Regions from separate parts of the Sphingomonas sp. CFBP 13714 genome, predicted to be linked through region 4. Evidence: riboswitches for the same ligand, from Rfam matches in the RefSeq annotation. Region 4 holds a riboswitch; each other region holds the start of a gene.
The links. A riboswitch is a leader RNA that binds a small molecule or an ion and turns the genes downstream of it on or off. The one in region 4 is predicted to bind cobalamin.
Positions count from the first base shown of each region.

Region 1: it holds a riboswitch for cobalamin, as region 4 does, so the genes downstream of both, IFT54_RS09160 (TonB-dependent receptor plug domain-containing protein) here and IFT54_RS11565 (TonB-dependent receptor) in region 4, are expected to answer to the same signal.
Region 2: it holds a riboswitch for cobalamin, as region 4 does, so the genes downstream of both, IFT54_RS15060 (HoxN/HupN/NixA family nickel/cobalt transporter) here and IFT54_RS11565 (TonB-dependent receptor) in region 4, are expected to answer to the same signal.
Region 3: it holds a riboswitch for cobalamin, as region 4 does, so the genes downstream of both, IFT54_RS09135 (DUF1636 domain-containing protein) here and IFT54_RS11565 (TonB-dependent receptor) in region 4, are expected to answer to the same signal.

Region 1 is NZ_JACYVG010000003.1:287,179-291,387, forward strand. Features, by position in the region: gene IFT54_RS09160 (TonB-dependent receptor plug domain-containing protein) at 1-1,566, opposite strand, end outside; cobalamin riboswitch at 1,749-1,981, opposite strand; gene IFT54_RS09165 (HpcH/HpaI aldolase/citrate lyase family protein) at 2,040-2,864, opposite strand; gene IFT54_RS09170 (MaoC family dehydratase) at 2,861-3,313, opposite strand; gene IFT54_RS09175 (acetyl/propionyl/methylcrotonyl-CoA carboxylase subunit alpha) at 3,313-4,209, opposite strand, start outside.
Region 2 is NZ_JACYVG010000006.1:209,834-214,042, forward strand. Features, by position in the region: gene cobW (cobalamin biosynthesis protein CobW) at 1-218, opposite strand, end outside; cobalamin riboswitch at 356-572, opposite strand; gene IFT54_RS15060 (HoxN/HupN/NixA family nickel/cobalt transporter) at 733-1,770, opposite strand; cobalamin riboswitch at 1,950-2,162, opposite strand; gene IFT54_RS15065 (molybdopterin molybdotransferase MoeA) at 2,400-3,584, shown strand; gene lexA (transcriptional repressor LexA) at 3,653-4,209, shown strand, end outside.
Region 3 is NZ_JACYVG010000003.1:281,549-285,757, reverse strand. Features, by position in the region: gene IFT54_RS09150 (ABC transporter substrate-binding protein) at 1-416, opposite strand, end outside; gene IFT54_RS09145 (FecCD family ABC transporter permease) at 484-1,479, shown strand; gene IFT54_RS09140 (ABC transporter ATP-binding protein) at 1,473-2,258, shown strand; cobalamin riboswitch at 2,280-2,466, shown strand; gene IFT54_RS09135 (DUF1636 domain-containing protein) at 2,564-2,980, shown strand; gene cobT (nicotinate-nucleotide--dimethylbenzimidazole phosphoribosyltransferase) at 2,977-3,990, shown strand; gene IFT54_RS09125 (histidine phosphatase family protein) at 3,987-4,209, shown strand, end outside.
Region 4 is NZ_JACYVG010000004.1:286,971-291,179, forward strand. Features, by position in the region: gene IFT54_RS11560 (catalase) at 1-1,663, opposite strand, end outside; cobalamin riboswitch at 1,882-2,122, shown strand; gene IFT54_RS11565 (TonB-dependent receptor) at 2,372-4,209, shown strand, end outside.

The DNA of each region.
Region 1 (4,209 bases), on a different contig from region 4:
AAACACCTCGACGCCATGCTGCGTCGATCGCGTATTGCGGTTGCCGGGCGTCGCGACGAAGTCGGGGGCAGGATAGGTGGTAAAGATCTCGTTCGTCAGCCGACTGTCGAAATAGGTCGCGCCGATCGTCGCACGATCCCCCCCGAAAGCCTGTTCGACCCCGGCTTCCCACCCCTTTGACTTTTCGGGCTTGAGGTTCGGATTGCCGATGTAACGACCGTCGGAATAGCCGAAGAGATCGAAGTAGCCGGGGTTCTTCACGCCGGTACCGTAGGCACCGCGCACCCGCGTTCCGGTCGCAAAACGATAGCTCGCCTGCGCGCGGTAGGTGGTGGTGTCGTCGAACCGGTTATTCTCGTCGCGCCGCACCGATCCGCCGATCGCTAGCGCGTCGTCGATCACGACGTCATACTGTCCGACGATCCCGACATTGTCGGTGTGCCGCCGCCCTGTGAAGACGAACTCCGAAGGGACCGGACTAAGCGTCTGAAATTCCTCACGCTCGACATCGACTGCGGCGGTCAGCCGATGCCGGATGCGATCGGTGCCGAACCGGAAGGCGCTTTCGAACGATCCCTTGTACCGGCGTCCCTTGTTGCCGAAGCTCAAGGCATCGTCGACCAGCGCCCGGCGTGTCGTATCGGCAAACTGGCCGCTGAGCGCATTCGTCCAGCGGCCATCCGCCAGCGCGAGTTCGGCGCGAACCAGCCCGTAATATGCCTCGACCGTGCTGCGCGCGCCTGGCGTATCGACGATCGTGCCGAACTGCGGGCCGCTCAATGCCGTGTCGTTGCTGTCGGCATCGGTATAGCTGTAGCGCCCGACGCCCGTGACCTTCAGCGTGTCGGTCGGCGACCAGCTGAGCTTGCCCGTCGCGCCGACGCTCTTCGCGCCGATGTCGCGCGATCCGCCCCGTGCGGTCGGCGTGCCGTCGGTGAGGTAGGTCGAGCTCGATAGCGCGTAATCGAGATTGCCCGCTACGCCCGCGACCCGGGCGCCTCCCGAAAACGTGCCGAACGATCCCCCTTCGGCCCGTAGTGATACGCCCGGGGCCTCCGCGCCGCTCAGCGTGAGATACTGGATGACGCCGCCGATCGCGTCGGACCCGTACAGCGCCGATTGCTGGCCGCGCAGCACCTCGACCCGTGCCGCCTCGTCGGCAATCAGCGTGCCGAAGTCATATTCGCCCTGATAGGGATCGGACACTTCGATCCCGTCGATCAGCACGAGCACGTGATTGCCCTCCGATCCGCGGATTCGGACCTGCGTCGTCCCCCCGACCGCGCCGGTCCGGCTGACCGCCAGTCCGGGAACGTCGCGCAGCACGTCGGACACGATCCGGGTCTGCCGCTGGTCGAGCGTGGCGGCGTCGAGCACCGTCACCGACGCCCCGAGCTGATCGGCGGGAACCGCGTCCCCCGATCGCGATGCGGTGATCACCAGCTCGGCGCCGCCCCCTGCCGCCTCGCCCGTCGCCGCAGTAACCGGATCAGGCTCGGCCGCGGCCGGCGATGCAAAGGCCGTGGCGGTGGCGAGCGCCACAAGCGAAACGAAAATTCTGGTCATGAAACGATACCCCCGGCGTCACGAGCGACCGGCCGGGGCCTGCCGTCCGATGCTACGGACAGCCGGCGCAACGCTTGGGGTGTACGCCGAACCGCACCCGCCACGCGCACCGATGCGGCCCCCGCCGCATGGTTCGTCGCTCAGACGGAGTACCGTGCCGCAGTCATCCCCTGGACCATGGCAAGAGCGACCGAGCGCCGGCAGGTCTCCTGGCTCGCGGGTCGACGCCCGGTACGCGACCTTCCCGGGCCCTGCGCTTGCGCTCAGGCCTAGTGGTCGTCCCCTCGTGACGAAGGAACATGCGCACCGCACTCACCGCTTACAGTTGCAGGGACAGCCGCGGCATGAGGAGGATCGCCTCCCGCACCGCATTCCCTTTGAAGCCCCGAGGGGCACCGACGCAATCTGCGACCCCGGCCTTCACCGGTCTCGCAGGGCGACGGTAGCGCAGAAATTTCCTGCCGCCAATGGGCCTAGAGCCGCGCGAGGATCGCCCGCGCCTGACGTAAGTGCGGCGCATCGATCATCCGCCCATCAAGCTGCAGCGCGCCCACCTCGGGAGCCGCTGCAAACGCAGCGACGACGGCGTGCGCATGTGCAACGGTCGCCGCATCCGGCGTGAACGCGGCGTTGATCGTGGCGACTTGCGACGGATGAATCGCCATCATGCCGGTAAAGCCGTCACGGCTGCCGCGCGCGGCATAGGCTGCCAGCCCGTCAATGTCCGCGATTGCAGGATAGACCGTCTCGATCGCCGCGACGTCCGCCGCATGCGCGCCGAACAGCAGCAGCGATCGGACGAGCTTATAGGGCTCGGTATAGGACCCGTCGTCCTCCCGACTGGTCGCCGCGCCGATCGCCGCGGGCAGGTCTTCGGCGCCCCAGGTCAGGCCGCATAACCGGCCGTTGACCCGCGCATATTCGCCCAGTGTGAAGATCGCGGCGGGCACTTCGGTCGCGATCGGCAGGATCGGCGGACAGTCATCGCCATAAGCCTCGACCAGCGCGAGGACGGTCGCGGGTCCGGTCGCCTTGGGCAGCATGATCGCATCGGCGCCCCTCGCCGCAGCGATATCGTCGTCCAGCCACCCCGAGTCGACGGGATTGATCCGGACCATCCGCACGACGTCGGTGTGGTCCTGCAACGCGGCCCGGACCGCCTCGCGGGCAACAGCCTTGCGGGAGAGCGAGACCGAATCCTCCAGATCGAGGATGATGGCATCGGCCCCGCTCGCTGCGGCCTTCGCAAAACGCTCGGGCCGGTCTGCGGGCACGAATAGCAGCGAGCGCAACCTCATGCCGACGTCCGCAGCAGCAGCGCCGAGCGAAGGCACTGACAGACGATCTCGTCACGCTGGTTGATCAGCTGGTGCATGAATGTGACGATCCCGGCGTTCGGGCGCGACCGGCTGGGCTTGAGCTCGGCGACCTCGGTCTCGGCGCGCATCGTGTCGCCGATAAAGACGGGTTTTGGATGCACGAGCTTGTCGTAACCGAGATTGGCGACGAGCGTCCCGAGCGTCGTGTCCCCCACCGACAGGCCGACCATCAGCGCGAAGGTGAAGGTGCCGTTGACGAGGATCTGGCCGAATTCGCTCGCCTTCGCCGCCTCCGCATCGAGGTGCAGCGGCTGCGGATTGTGCGTCATCGTCGAAAACAGGAGGTTGTCCGTCTCCGTGACAGTGCGGCGGATCTCATGGACGATCCGGTCGCCGATCGCCCATTGGTCGAAATAGCGGCCGGCCATCAATCATCCTTCTCGATACGTGCGAGCACCATGCCATCGCTCACCTGCCCGCCGTCGATCGCGGTCAGTTCGGCAACCGTCCCGTCGAATGGCGCGACGAGCGAATGCTCCATCTTCATCGCCTCAAGCGTCACGAGCTTCTGCCCCTTTGCGACACGGTCCCCGATAGCCACGTCGACCGCGATGATGCGTCCCGGCATTGGTGACAAGATCGCGCCATCCGCTGCCGCCCCCAGCGCCGCGCCAGACGCACGCCAGGGCCGCAACTGCCAGGTCTGCCCGGCATCGGAAACGAGGGTGGCATCGACCGGTGCATCGACGCCGCGACCGTCGAGATCGATCGTCACCGCGTCGTCGTCGAGCAGGAACCGCGCGGCCTTCAAAGGGGCCGCGTTGAGACGAAAACCCGCCATCGGCTCGGCGCGTACGACCGTGCGCGCGGCGTCGATCAGTGCTTCCTCGCTGGGCTGCGCCGGGGGCATCAGCGCCGCCCCCTCGCGCGCAATCAGCCCGGTATCTAGCGTTGCGGCGACGAAATCCGGGTGATCGAGTGCCTGAACGAGAAACCCCGCATTCGACCGGACCGGCCAGACGACCGCCTTGTCCAGCGCCTCCGCCAACGTCTCGCGCGCGGCTTCACGCGTGTCGCCCCAGGCAATCACCTTGGCGATCATCGGGTCGTAATAGGGCGAAATGTCCGCCCCCTGTTCGACACCCGTATCGACCCGCGTCGCATCACCCAGATCGAACGCCTCGAGCCGCCCGATCGACGGCAGGAACCCCTTGGCGGGATCCTCCGCATAGAGCCGCGCCTCGATCGCCCAGCCGCGGATAGCAAGATCATGCTGCTGCAGCGGCAACGCCTCGCCGCTGGCAATCCGCAGCTGCCACTCGAC
Region 2 (4,209 bases), on a different contig from region 4:
AGCTCGACGACATTCTCGGCCGGGCAATCGGGGATCGCGCACCCCTTCAAGATGTCGCCGTCGATGCCGAGCGTGCCGAATTCGTTGACGATCACCGCGAGCCGCCGGCCACCGGCATTCCGGATCAGGTGGCTGATCAGCGTGGTCTTGCCCGCGCCGAGGAATCCGGTGACGATGGTAACGGGAATCTTGGCCAGGGTCGGCTGGGGGTCGGTCATGCGATACTCTCCGGGCGTTGGAACGACAGCCACGGACGGACGCACGCCCGCAGCCACACGCGCGCACGACCTGACGGCCGCACGCGTTCGTCGCTCAGACGGAGTACCGTGCCGCGACCATCCCCTGGATCAAGGCAAGAGCGACCATGACGCTGGCAGGTCTCCTGGCTCGCGGGTCGAAGCTCGATGCACGCCTTCCCAGGTCCCGTGACCCAGTGGCTGCCCCCGCATCGGGGGCCTGTGCGTCTCGCTCACCGCTTACAGTTGCAGGGACAGCCGCGGCATTGGGAGGCAAAGCTCCCGCACCGCATTCCCATTCAAGCCCCGAAGGGCACCGGCGCGATCTGTCGAGGTTCGGTAGAACCAAACCTCGAGGTTGGGTTTAGAGGAGTTTGGCGACTGTGCCAATGCACCTGACCTCCGTCATCCCGACGAAAGTCAGGACCCAGAGCCACGCGTAATGCGCTGCCTGGCCCTGGGTCCCGGGTCGAGCCCAGGATGACGACGCAGCTCGTTACCCCCGAACCACCTCGATCTCGTCGAACCGCTTCCACCGGTAGATCGCAAAACTCAGCACCCAGCATGCCACGAACAGCGCGATGATCGCAAAGCCCAGCCCGTTGAAATTCTCGCCCAGCGCCGAGGCAACGTCCCACACGCCCCCGCTGAGGCCCAGCTTCGACGCCAGCAGCGCGAGCGTTTCGATCCCGCCGATCGCGATCGCGACGATCGCCGAGATCAGCGTGATCGTGATGTTGTAATAGAGCTTGCGGATCGGCTTCACGAACGCCCATTCATACGCGCCGAGCATCACCACCCCGTCGGCACTGTCGACCAGTGCCATGCCGGTCGCGAACAGCACGGGCAGCACCAGCACCGTGCCGATCGACAGCCCGTCCGCGGCCTGGCTCGCCGACAGGCCGAGGATCGCGACTTCGGTGGCGGTGTCGAACCCCAGCCCGAACAGGAAGCCGAGCGGCGCCATGTGCCAGCTGCGCGTGACCAGCCGGAACATCGGCCGGAACAGCCGCGCGAGCAGCCCGCGATTGCCGAGGAGCAGGTCGAGATCCTCCTCGACATAGCGCCCCCCGCCGCGGACATGGCCGAAGGTCCGCCACACCGATCGCAGGATGATCAGGTTCATCGCCGCGATCGTGAACAGGAACAGCGCGGAGATCAGTGTCGCGATCACCCCGCCCGCCTGCTTGAACGCCTCGAACTGCGCCAGCGCACTCGCGGTCAGCGCGATCGCGACCGCGGCGATCAGGACGATCCCCGAATGGCCGACCGCGAACCAGAAGCCGACCCCGATCGGCCGCTGCCCGTCCTGCATCAGCTTGCGCGTCACGTTGTCGATCGCCGCGATATGATCGGCGTCGACCGCATGGCGCAGCCCCAGCCCCCAGGCCAGCATCGCGGTACCCAGCATCAGCGGTTGCGCCTGGAACAGCGCGAACGCCCATCCCCAGGCGGCGATGTTGGCCGCCACCAGCATCGCGAACATCCAGCCGATCCGGTGTCGCGTCGAACGACCGGCGGTCCGCCCGGTCATGATCTTGGTCATTGGCACATCCCCGGCGTCCGACGAGGACGGGGGCCTGCCGCGAACGACCGGGACGCGCGCCGACCGGACGCCCTGAGCGGCCGGCATGCGTCGCCGATGCGGCCCCCGCCGCATGGTCGTCGCTCAGACGGCGTTCACCGTGCCTCGGCCACCCCCTGGACCGGGACAAGAGCGACCAGACGCCGGCAGGTCTCCTGGCTCACGGGTCAAGGCTCGACGCACACCTTCCCAGGCCATCGGCCCAGTGGCTGCCCCCGTCGCAGGGGGCGCGTGCGTGTCGCTCGCCGCTTACAGTTGCAGGGACAGCCGCGGTCTTGGGGCAAACCCCGCACCGCATTCCCATTCAAGCCCCGAGGGGCACCGACGCGATCTGTGCGGATCCGGCTTGCGTCGGACCTGCGCCACAGGGCTAGCGCGTTTTGCCTGCGCTGACGACAGGATTTGCGCGCGACGCAACGCAGGGCATGTCGTCCCATCTCACCGCAACGTCTGCCTTACCTCGTACGTTGATCGCGTAACCGACCGGTGTCCTGCCGGTCGCGGCGTTGCCCGCTTTCCGCCCCGCGGCAATCGTGCGAGCAGCGCAGACCTTCATCGCCCCGCTGAACGGAGCCCGCATGCGCCCTCTCGTCCCCGTCGCCGAAGCCCAGTCCCGCCTCTTCGCCATGGCATCGCGCGTGCCGGCCGAAACCGTGCCGCTGCGCTCGGCGATGGGTCGCTGGGCGGCGGAGGCCATTCTAGCCCGCCGCACCCAGCCCGCGACCGACCTTTCGGCGATGGACGGCTATGCGATCCGCTACGCAGATCTGCCCGGGCCGTGGACGGTCATCGGCGAGAGCGCGGCCGGCCGCCCCTTCACCGGTTCAGTCGGCGCGGGACAGGCGACGCGCATCTTCACCGGCGCGGCGATGCCGCCCGGCGCCGATACCGTCCTTGTCCAGGAAGAGGCCGCACGCGACGGCGACCGGCTGATGCTCGACGGCGAAGGCCCCGCCTTCGAGGGACGCAACACACGCCGCAAGGGGCTCGACTTCGCGACCGGCACCCGGCTGATCGCGGCCGGCGATCGGCTGACGCCCGCGCGCATCGCGGTCGCTGCGACCGGCGGACACGGCACGCTGTCGGTCGGCCGCCGGCTGCGCGTCGCGGTCGCCGCAACGGGTGACGAGCTCGTTCCGCCCGGCTCGACGAACGATCCCGTCCCGCTGCCGGAATCGAACGGCATCATGCTCGCCGCGATGCTTGCCGATCTGCCCGTCGACATTATCGATCTCGGAATCCTCCCCGACCGGCTCGACACGCTGCGTGACGCCTTTGCCGGGGTCGATGCCGATCTGCTCGTGACCACGGGGGGCGCGTCGGTCGGCGATCACGACCTCGTCCGCCCCGCGATCGAGGCGGCCGGCGGGGCAATCGACTTCTGGCGGATCGCCCTGCGCCCGGGCAAGCCGATGATGGCGGGCACGCTTGGCCGGACAATGCTGCTCGGCCTGCCGGGCAATCCCGTCTCCGCCTTCGTCACCGCGATCCTGTTCGTCCGCCCCGTCGTCGCGCACATGCTCGGCGCGCGCGATCCCTTGCCGCAGACGACGCACGCGCTGCTCGGCGAGGATCTTCCGCCCAACCAGTCGCGGACCGACTATATGCGCGCCGAACTGCGCGACGGTCGCGCCTATGCCTCGACCATCCAGGACAGCTCGATGCTGCTGACGCTCGCCCGCTCGTCCTGCCTGATCGTCCGCGACGGCGACGCGCCGGCGGCAAGGGCGGGCGACTCGGCGGAAATCCTCGTCATCGCGTGACGTCACCGCTTGACGAAGCTGCAAGTGTTCCATAGAAGTTCCTCGTCTGTTCCGGACGGAGAACCGTTATGCTCACGCGCAAGCAGCACGAGCTTGTCTGCTTCATCAACGACCGCCTTGCCGAGACGGGCGTGTCGCCCTCGTTCGAGGAGATGAAGGACGCGCTCGAACTGAAATCGAAATCGGGCGTACACCGCCTGATCAGCGCGCTCGAGGAGCGCAACTTCATCCGGCGTCTGCCCAACCGGGCGCGCGCGCTCGAAGTGCTGCGGATGCCCGAGCGTCCCGAGGCTGCAATCGCGCAGACGACGACGAAGTCAGGGTCGAAGGCGGCGGCGGCGGCATCTGCCGACACCGTATCGGTACCGAACACGGCCAGCGCCACGCCCGCGTCGCCAGCCCGCATCGCGGCGAACGACGTCGTCGAGATCCCGCTGCACGGCCGGATCGCCGCCGGCGTCCCGATCGAAGCCTTTGAAGGCAGTTCGATGCTGGCCGTTCCGGCCGCATTGCTCGGCACCGGCGAGCATTATGCGCTGGAGGTTTCGGGGGACTCGATGGTGGAAGCCGGCATCCTCGACGGCGATTATGCGCTGATCCGCCGTACCGAGATCGCCCGCGACGG
Region 3 (4,209 bases), on a different contig from region 4:
CGATCGGGGTGCCCGATGGCTGCGGCGACCTGCCGGACTTGCGTCACGATCGCGGTATAGCTGTCAGCGGGGGGCAGATCGAGCGTCGCGACGTTCCGGCCGGCGAGAACTGCGGCGACCGTCTGGCGTCGGAACGGCGAGGAGATCACGAGATCGGGGCGGAGCATCAGGACGTCTTCGGCGCTGCCACGGCTGACTGGGATGGTACGCGCGGCGTTGGCGGCCGCGGACATGTTCGGATCACGCGCGAACCGGGTCAGTGCGACGATCTGCGCGGGGTCGGCCAGCGCCAGAAGATACTGGTCAGCGCACAGGTTGAGCGAAACGATACGCGCCGGCGGTCGAGGCGCCGCCGCCTCGGCAGGTGCGCCGGCGGCAGCGATCATCAGGATGGTCAGGAGACGGCGGCCGCGCATGCGCAAAACCCTGCCGCAGCGGGCGCTTATGCGCTAGGCGGAAATCGATGCGGTGGGATCTGGCACTATGGGACGCGTGACGCGTGCGCGATTGGTCGGTGGCCTCGCGCTGCTTGCGGTGCTGGCCGGCGCCGCGTCGGTCGCGGTGGGTAGCGCGGCGATCCCGCTGGCGCATGTCGTGCGGGCGCTCAGCGGGCAGGGCGATCCGATCGAACGCGCGATCCTGTTCGAACTTCGGCTGCCGCGCGCGATCCTAGGGCTCGCGGTCGGCGCGATGCTGGGGCTGTCGGGTGCTGCGCTGCAGGGATTCCTGCGCAATCCGCTGGCCGAGCCATCGGTGCTGGGCGCGTCGAACGGCGCATCGCTGGGCGCGGTGATCGCGCTGTATTTCGGGCTGGCGGAGCTTCATCCGGCGATGCTGCCGATCGTGGCGATCGCCGGGGCGTTCGCGGCGCTGGGGTTGCTGTTCGTGCTGGCGGCCGGGTCGCAAAGCGCCTTGTCACTGATCCTCGCGGGGATTGCGGTTGGAACGCTGGCCGTCGCGGGGGTCAGTCTGGCGCTGAACCTGTCCCCCAACCCGTTTGCAGCGATGGAGATTATGACCTGGTTGCTCGGGTCGCTCGAAGACCGGTCGTTCAGCCATGTCGCGCTGGCGCTGCCCTGTATCGCGCTCGGCATGGTGCTGGTCGCCTGGGACGGCCATGCGCTCGACGCGCTGACGCTCGGCGAAGACGGTGCGCGCGCGCTCGGCGTCGATCTGCGTCGGACGCGCATGCGGATGCTGGTCGGGGTGGCGATCGGGGTTGGCGGGGCGGTCGCGGTATCGGGCGCGATCGGGTTCATCGGCCTGATCGTTCCGCATCTCGTCCGGCCGATGACCGATCGTTCGCCATCGACGATTCTGCTCCCCTCCGCATTGGGCGGTGCTGCATTGCTGACCTTTGCGGACGTGCTGGTACGCGTGATCCCGACGTCGAACGAACTCAAGCTGGGGGTCGTTACTGCGTTTCTCGGCGTGCCGGTGTTCCTCGTGCACCTCATGCGCGAGCGGCGGCTATGGTAGCCCTCTCCGCGGACCGCCTCAGCGTCCGCCGTGCAGGGCGGGTCGTGGTCGACGATGTCAGTTTCTCGGCAGAGGGCGGCGCGCTCATCGGGATCGTCGGCCCCAATGGGGCGGGCAAATCGACGCTGGTCCAGGCGCTTCTCGGGCTGGTTCCCGCTACTGGAGATATCCTGCTCGACGGGGTTCCGCTGGCGGAGCGCTCGCGACGTGAGATCGCGCGGACGGTCGCGTATCTGCCGCAGGGTCAAAGTCTTCATTGGCCGCTGAGCGTCGAACGTCTCGTCGCGCTGGGCCGCTTGCCCCATCTCGCACCGCTGTCGCGCATTTCTCAGCAGGATCGTGATGCGATTGCCCGTGCGATGGCAGCGGCGGACGTGACCATGCTTGCGGCGCGTGTCGCGACCGAGATTTCGGGGGGCGAGCGGGCCCGCGTCCTGCTGGCAAGGGCGCTCGCGGTGGAGGCGCCGGCGCTGATCGTCGACGAGCCACTCGCGTCGCTCGATCCCGCGCATCAGATCGCAGTCATGGAGATCCTGCGGGCGCAGGCCGCGCGGGGTGTCCTGGTGATCGCCGTCCTGCATGATCTGGGGCTCGCCGCACGCTATTGCGATCGCATCCTCGTGCTAGACGCGGGCCGGCTCGTCGCCGACGGCGCGCCGTCGGCAGTGCTGACGCCGGCGCGGCTGCGTGAGACCTATGGTGTTCGGGCGTGGTTCGGATCGATCGAGGGCGTACCGGTCGTGGTACCGCTGACGCGTGACAGCGCGCAGGGCGATTGACCCGGGCCGCTCGCCCGGCCTATCCCTCTGACCGCGACAGGTTCCCCGGCGACGGGGATGAAAAGGGAACGGGAGAACCCCGGCTGCCCCTGCAACTGTAAGCGGCGAGCCATCGTGCCATCATGCCATTGGGATCCCGGTCCCGAGAAGGCGGCGCGAAGGGCTGTGACCCGTGAGCCAGGAGACCTGCCCGTCGCGGTCGTCTTTCGTCCGGCCAGGGTGCGCCGAGCGGACGGGGGTAAACCCGCGCGACGACATAACCAGCCTGCGGCCTGTGCCGTGGGCGCGTATGTCATGGGGTTTCAATGCCGAATCTACTGGTTCCCGCCGAAGACGGTGCGGCCGTCGTCGCCTGCAGCACCTGCCGCGCGTCCACCGATGCGAAGGACGATGCCGAGGGCATGCGGGGCGGTGCGAGACTCGTCGCGGCGTTGCAGGCGGTCCAGGCGAGTGATCCGCGCTATGCCGGGATTGCGGTCCAGGCGATGCCGTGCCTGTTCGCCTGTCAGGATTTCTGCACTATCCATGTCCGCGGCCCGGCGAAAATCGGCTATGTTCTGGGGCGCTTTACCCCGGATGAAGAGGCTGCGCGCGCGATCCTCGATTATGCCGTGCTGCATGCGGAGAGTGCGGAGGGGCAGGTTCCGTTTCGGCAGTGGCCGGCCGGGATCAAGGGGCATTTCATCACCCGGACGCCCCCCGCGGGCTATGTCGCGCAGTGACGCTGTTCCCCTCGGTCGCAGCGTTCGAGGCGGCGCTGGAGGCCCTTCCCACGGCAAACGAAGCCGCGCGGGCTGCGGCATCGCTGCGGCAGGGGCAATTGACCAAGCCGCCCGGATCGCTTGGTCGACTTGAGGACCTCGCAGTCTTCATGGCGGGCTGGCAGGGGCGCGAGCGGCCGCGGTTCGAGCGCGCGAGGGTGGCAATTTTCGCGGGAAATCACGGCGTTGCGGTGCACGGGGTCAGCGCTTTCCCGGTTTCCGTGACCGCACAGATGGTCGAGAATTTCCGCCATGGGGGCGCGGCCATCAATGCGCTGGCGGATGCCGTCGGGCTCGAGCTGATCATCGCCGACATCGATCTGGAAACCCCTACGGCGGATTTCACGACGGCACCGGCGATGGACGAAGCAGCGTGTCTCGCCGCACTCAACATCGGCGCCGACGTCATCGTGCCGGGTCTCGACATGCTCGTCGTGGGTGAGATGGGGATCGGGAATTCTACGTCGGCCGCAGCACTGTGTCTGCGCAGTTACGGCGGAACCGCCGCGGACTGGGTTGGGCCGGGGACGGGGGTTGATGTGGCGGGAATCGCGCGGAAAATCGCGGTGGTCGAGGCGGGGATTGGGCGGCATGCTGATTCCCCTCGTACACCGTTCGAGACATTGCGGCGGGTGGGGGGGCGTGAAATCGTCGCGATCGCTGGCGCGGTGGTGGCGGCGCGGCTGGCGGGGGTGCCGGTTGTGCTCGACGGATTTATTTCGTCGGCGGCGATCGCGCCGATTGCGGCGGCGTATCCTGGCATCACAGAGCATTGCATTGCCGGACATTGTTCGGCCGAACCGGGGCATGAGCGACTGCTCGCTGCGCTGAAACTCGAGCCTTTACTGCGGCTTGGGATGCGGTTGGGGGAGGGAAGCGGGGCGGCGGTTGCGGTCGGGGTGATCCGGTCGGCGGTGGCGGCGCATGACGGGATGGCGACGTTTGCCGAGGCGGGGGTGTCGGTGGCGTGAGTGCGCCGTTCCTGCTCCACCTGTTGCGGCATGGTGCGCCTGAACTGACCGGGCGGATGCTGGGGCGGACCGATAGTCCGGTTACGGCGGGAGGTTTGGCGGCCTGTGTAGCGCGGGTAAAACCGCTGAATTTCAAGCAGATCGTCTGTTCTGATCTCATGCGATCGCAGGCTATCGCGGATGCGATCGGGCGGGAGCGGGGGCTGGCTCCAACGACCG
Region 4 (4,209 bases):
CCGCCACCGCGCGCGACACGTCGGCGATCGGCACGTTCACCGCAGTTGCCAGGCGCGTGCCGAAGTCCTTGTCGGCCTGGTAGAAATAGCTGACCATGATCGTCTTCGTCCGTGCCGACGTCACGACATTGAGATCACCTGCCAGGTTGGTCACCAGATCCGCCTTGTCCTGCGGCTTGAGCGCCCGGTAGAATTCGCCCGCCTGGGCGAAGTTGTTGGTCTTGGCGATCGGCTTCGCATCGACGGTCGCATCGATGCCATAGGGCGCGGCGCGGAAGCGGGCATCGGTCGACTTTGCCGCGGTCGCCGCCGGGAAATAATTCACGTCGGACGCGCGGTTGCTATGGTCGAGCTGGCCGTCCTGGTAATTGTTGACGACACTCGCGAGCGGACGATTGACCGGCAACTGCATCGCGTTGGCGCCGATGCGATAGCGCTGCGTGTCCGAATAGGAGAACAGCCGACCCTGCAGCATCCGGTCCGGCGACGCCTCGATCCCCGGCACGAGGTTGGCGGGTGCGAACGCCGACTGCTCGGTATAGTCGAAGAAGTTGGTCGGCACCTTGTTGAGCGTCATCTCGCCGATCTTGCGGAACGGCACGCCCAGCCATTCCTTGGTGTCGTCGAACGGATTATAGTCGAGCTTGGCGAACGCCGACGCCGACATCGTCTGCACCATCAGGTCCCAGACGGGGAAGTTGCCCTTGCCGATCTCGCCATAGAGATCGTCGGTCAGGTAGTTCCAGGTCGCGGTCGCGACCTGCGCGCCGTTCAGGTTGCGCACGCCCTGGCGGCTGATCCAGCGGAACTTGGCGAACACCGTTTCGCCCTTGGCATTCACCAGCTTGAAGGCATGGACGCCGTTGCCGTCCATCGTCCGGTAGGATGCCGGCGTACCAAGGTTCGAATAGACATGCGCGAGCATGTTGGTCGCCTCGGGCGTGGCCGAGAAGAAGTCGAAGAAGCGATTGGGGTCCTGCTTGTTCGTCACCGGCGAGGGCTTGAGCGCGTGGATCATGTCCGGGAACTGGATCGCGTCGCGGATGAAGAAGATCGGCAGGTTGTTGCCGACCAGATCCCAATTGCCCTGATCGGTGTAGAATTTGGTCGCAAAGCCGCGCGGATCCCGCATGCCCTCGGGGCTGCCCGAGGGGTGGATCACGGTCGAGAAGCGGACGAACACCGGCGTCTGCTTGCCGGGCATGAACAAGGATGCGTTGGTGATGCTCGAAATGTCCGCGGTCGCGGTGAACACGCCGTGGGCACCGGTCCCGCGGGCATGGACGACGCGCTCGGGCACGCGCTCACGGTCGAAGCGTGCGAGCTTCTCGATCAGCGTCGTGTCCTCAAGCAGGACGGGGCCAAGGTCGCCCGCCGCCTTCGAGTGGCGGTTCTCGCCGATCGGCGCGCCATTGTCGCGGGTCATCTGCGGTGCGGCGGCACTGGCTGAATCACCCTTGGCTTCAACGGTGCCGGCCACACCGGCCTGCGCCAGCGCGGGCTTGCCGGCGCTGGACGGTGCCGCCGCGGTCGTCATGCGGGTTTCCGCCTGCGTCTCGGCCGGCGCCACCGTCTGCGCGGCAACCGGCTGAATCATGGCACCCGCCGATGTCGCAGCCAGCAGCATCGCCGTCACGGCCTGACGGCTCTTCACGTTCTTCATCTCGATCCCTTAATCCTGCATGCCATCAGCGTGGCATCCCCGCACAGAGCGTGCGGCACCCCCGCCTCCTGATCGAGGACGCGCATCGCGCCAAACGGAGCTTCTGGATCACAGCAATCGAGCAGGACGATCGAGCCGCCATCGCGGTGCTCGCCGGACGATTGCCGAACGATCCTGACCGGGGTAGACCGGCGCCGCTGACCTGTTCGATCCGAGCAGGGCGGCATGATCGCGTCGGTGCCCCGAAAGGGGCTTAAAAGGGAACGCGGTGAGGGTGGTTTGCCACCTGAAGCCGAGGCTGTCCCTGCAACTGTAAGCGGCGAGCGCGATGCATTTCGCTTCTTCCTGCAAAGGAAGGAGCAGCCACTGGGCCAGACGTTTCGTCATGAGGGCCTGGGAAGGCCGTGCATCGTGTGATGACCCGTGAGCCAGGAGACCTGCCGGCGTCTGGTCGCTCTTGCCTGGCCCAGGGGGTGGCCGCGGCACGGTACTCCGTCGAGCGACGACGTGTGCGGTGGGGACCGCACGGGCATGCGTGCCGGTCGCAATCGCGTCCGGCTGGCGCGGATGTCGGCCGTTCGCGGGAGGTCCCTGCCGGGTTCGCTAGACGCCCGGGGGATTACCGTAATGCCGTTCCTATTGTCTCGCCTCGCGCTCGCGGGGGCTATTCTTTCGCCTGTCTTCGCAGCACAAGTCCACGCCCAGTCCGTGCCGGATCCCGATACCAAGGACATCCTGGTCGTCGGACAGCATGCCCAGGACACGCTCACCACGCCGAATGCGACCGGCAGCCGCCTGGGCCTCACGCCGCTCGAGACCCCCGCGACGCTCTCGGTCATCGATGGCGCCACGATCCGCGCGCGTGGCGACCTGTCCGTGATCGACGCGACGAGCCGCGCACCGGGCATCAGCAACGCGGGCAATCCCGGCAATGGCGGCACCGCACTCGCCGCGCGGGGGTTCAGCGGTCAGGGCTCCGTGCTCCAGCTCATCGACGGCATCAGGCTGTTCCCGGCTGCCGGCACGATCACCTTCCCGACCGATCCGTGGATGGTCGAGCGGATCGACATCCTGAGCGGCCCGGCCTCGGTGCTCTACGGCCAGGGCGCGCTGGGCGGCGCAGTGAATGTCCTGATGCGCAAACCCGATACGCAGCGGACGCATGTGGAGGGGGAGATCGGCTATGGCTCGCAGGACAGCTTCCATCTCGCGGCGGGCGCAGGGGGGCCGATCACCGAGCGCCTCTCCTACCGCATCGACGGCAGCTATCGCCGATCGGACGGCTATGTCGATCGCGGCCAGTCGCGCAGCCATGCCGTGTCGGGCACGCTGCGCTGGGCACCGACCGACACGCTCGTCGTCACCGCGCGGGACGATTATGGCGACCAGAAGCCGATGCGCTATTTCGGTACGCCGCTGATCGACGGTCGGCTCGACGACCGCATCCGGGAGCGCAACTACAACACACGCGACGGCGTCATCCGCTACCGGGACAACCGCACCAGCCTGCAGGTCGACTGGACGCCGAGCGATGTGGTCACCGTCAGCAACCAGGCCTATCGCCTCAGCTCCAAACGCTCCTGGCTCAATCTCGAAACCTATTGCTGGGTCGCCGCAGACGGGGTCTGCGCCAACGGCAGTGGCAACACCGGCACACCCGGTGGCATCCTGCGTACCGACATGACCGGGATCGTCCACGACCAGACGCAGTGGGGCGATCAGGGGAGCGTGACGTTCAGGACGGACGTCGCCGATGGCGTCGGCAACGACCTAGTCATGGGCTTCGACGTCAACCTCATCAAACTGACCTACTCCCACAATTTCGGGTCTGACCCGCAGGTTTCGGAGGTCGATCCCTTCGCGTTCGATCCCGGTCTGATCATCGACACGCAAGGCATCGCACCGCGCTATCGCACGCGCACGACCGAATATGCGGTCTTCGCCGAGGACCGGCTGAAGCTCGGAACGCACGTCTCGATCGTCGGTGGCGTCCGCTTCGAGCGCGACACGATCCGCCGCTGGTCGATCGACTATCCGGGCGGCGTCAGTACCGAGACGTTCGCGCTCGACAAGCGGCTGCACAATCTGACCTGGCGGGTGGGGAGCGTTTATCAGCCGATCCCGACGGTGTCGCTCTATGCGCAATATGCCACCGGCGTGGACCCGCTGGGGACGCTGACGACCTATTCGACCGGGCAGGTGCAGTTCAGCAACGCGGTTGGCGACCAGGTCGAGGTCGGCGCCAAGGCGGTGTTCCTCGACGGTCGCGGCACCGCCACCCTCGCCGCCTACCGCATCGTCAAGAAGCGCCTGCTGGCACAGCTGACCCCGACGAGCCCGGTCGAGCAGGTCGGCCAGCGATCGGCCAAGGGTATCGAGGCTGCGGTATCGCTCGATCTGCCTTACGGTGTCGGGATCGATGCGAACGGCAGCATACTCGACGCGACGTTCGACGACTTCGTCTCCGGCGGCACGCGCTTCGATGGCAATACCCCGCCGGACGTACCCGAGACGCTCGCCAATCTCTGGCTGCGCTGGAACGCGAC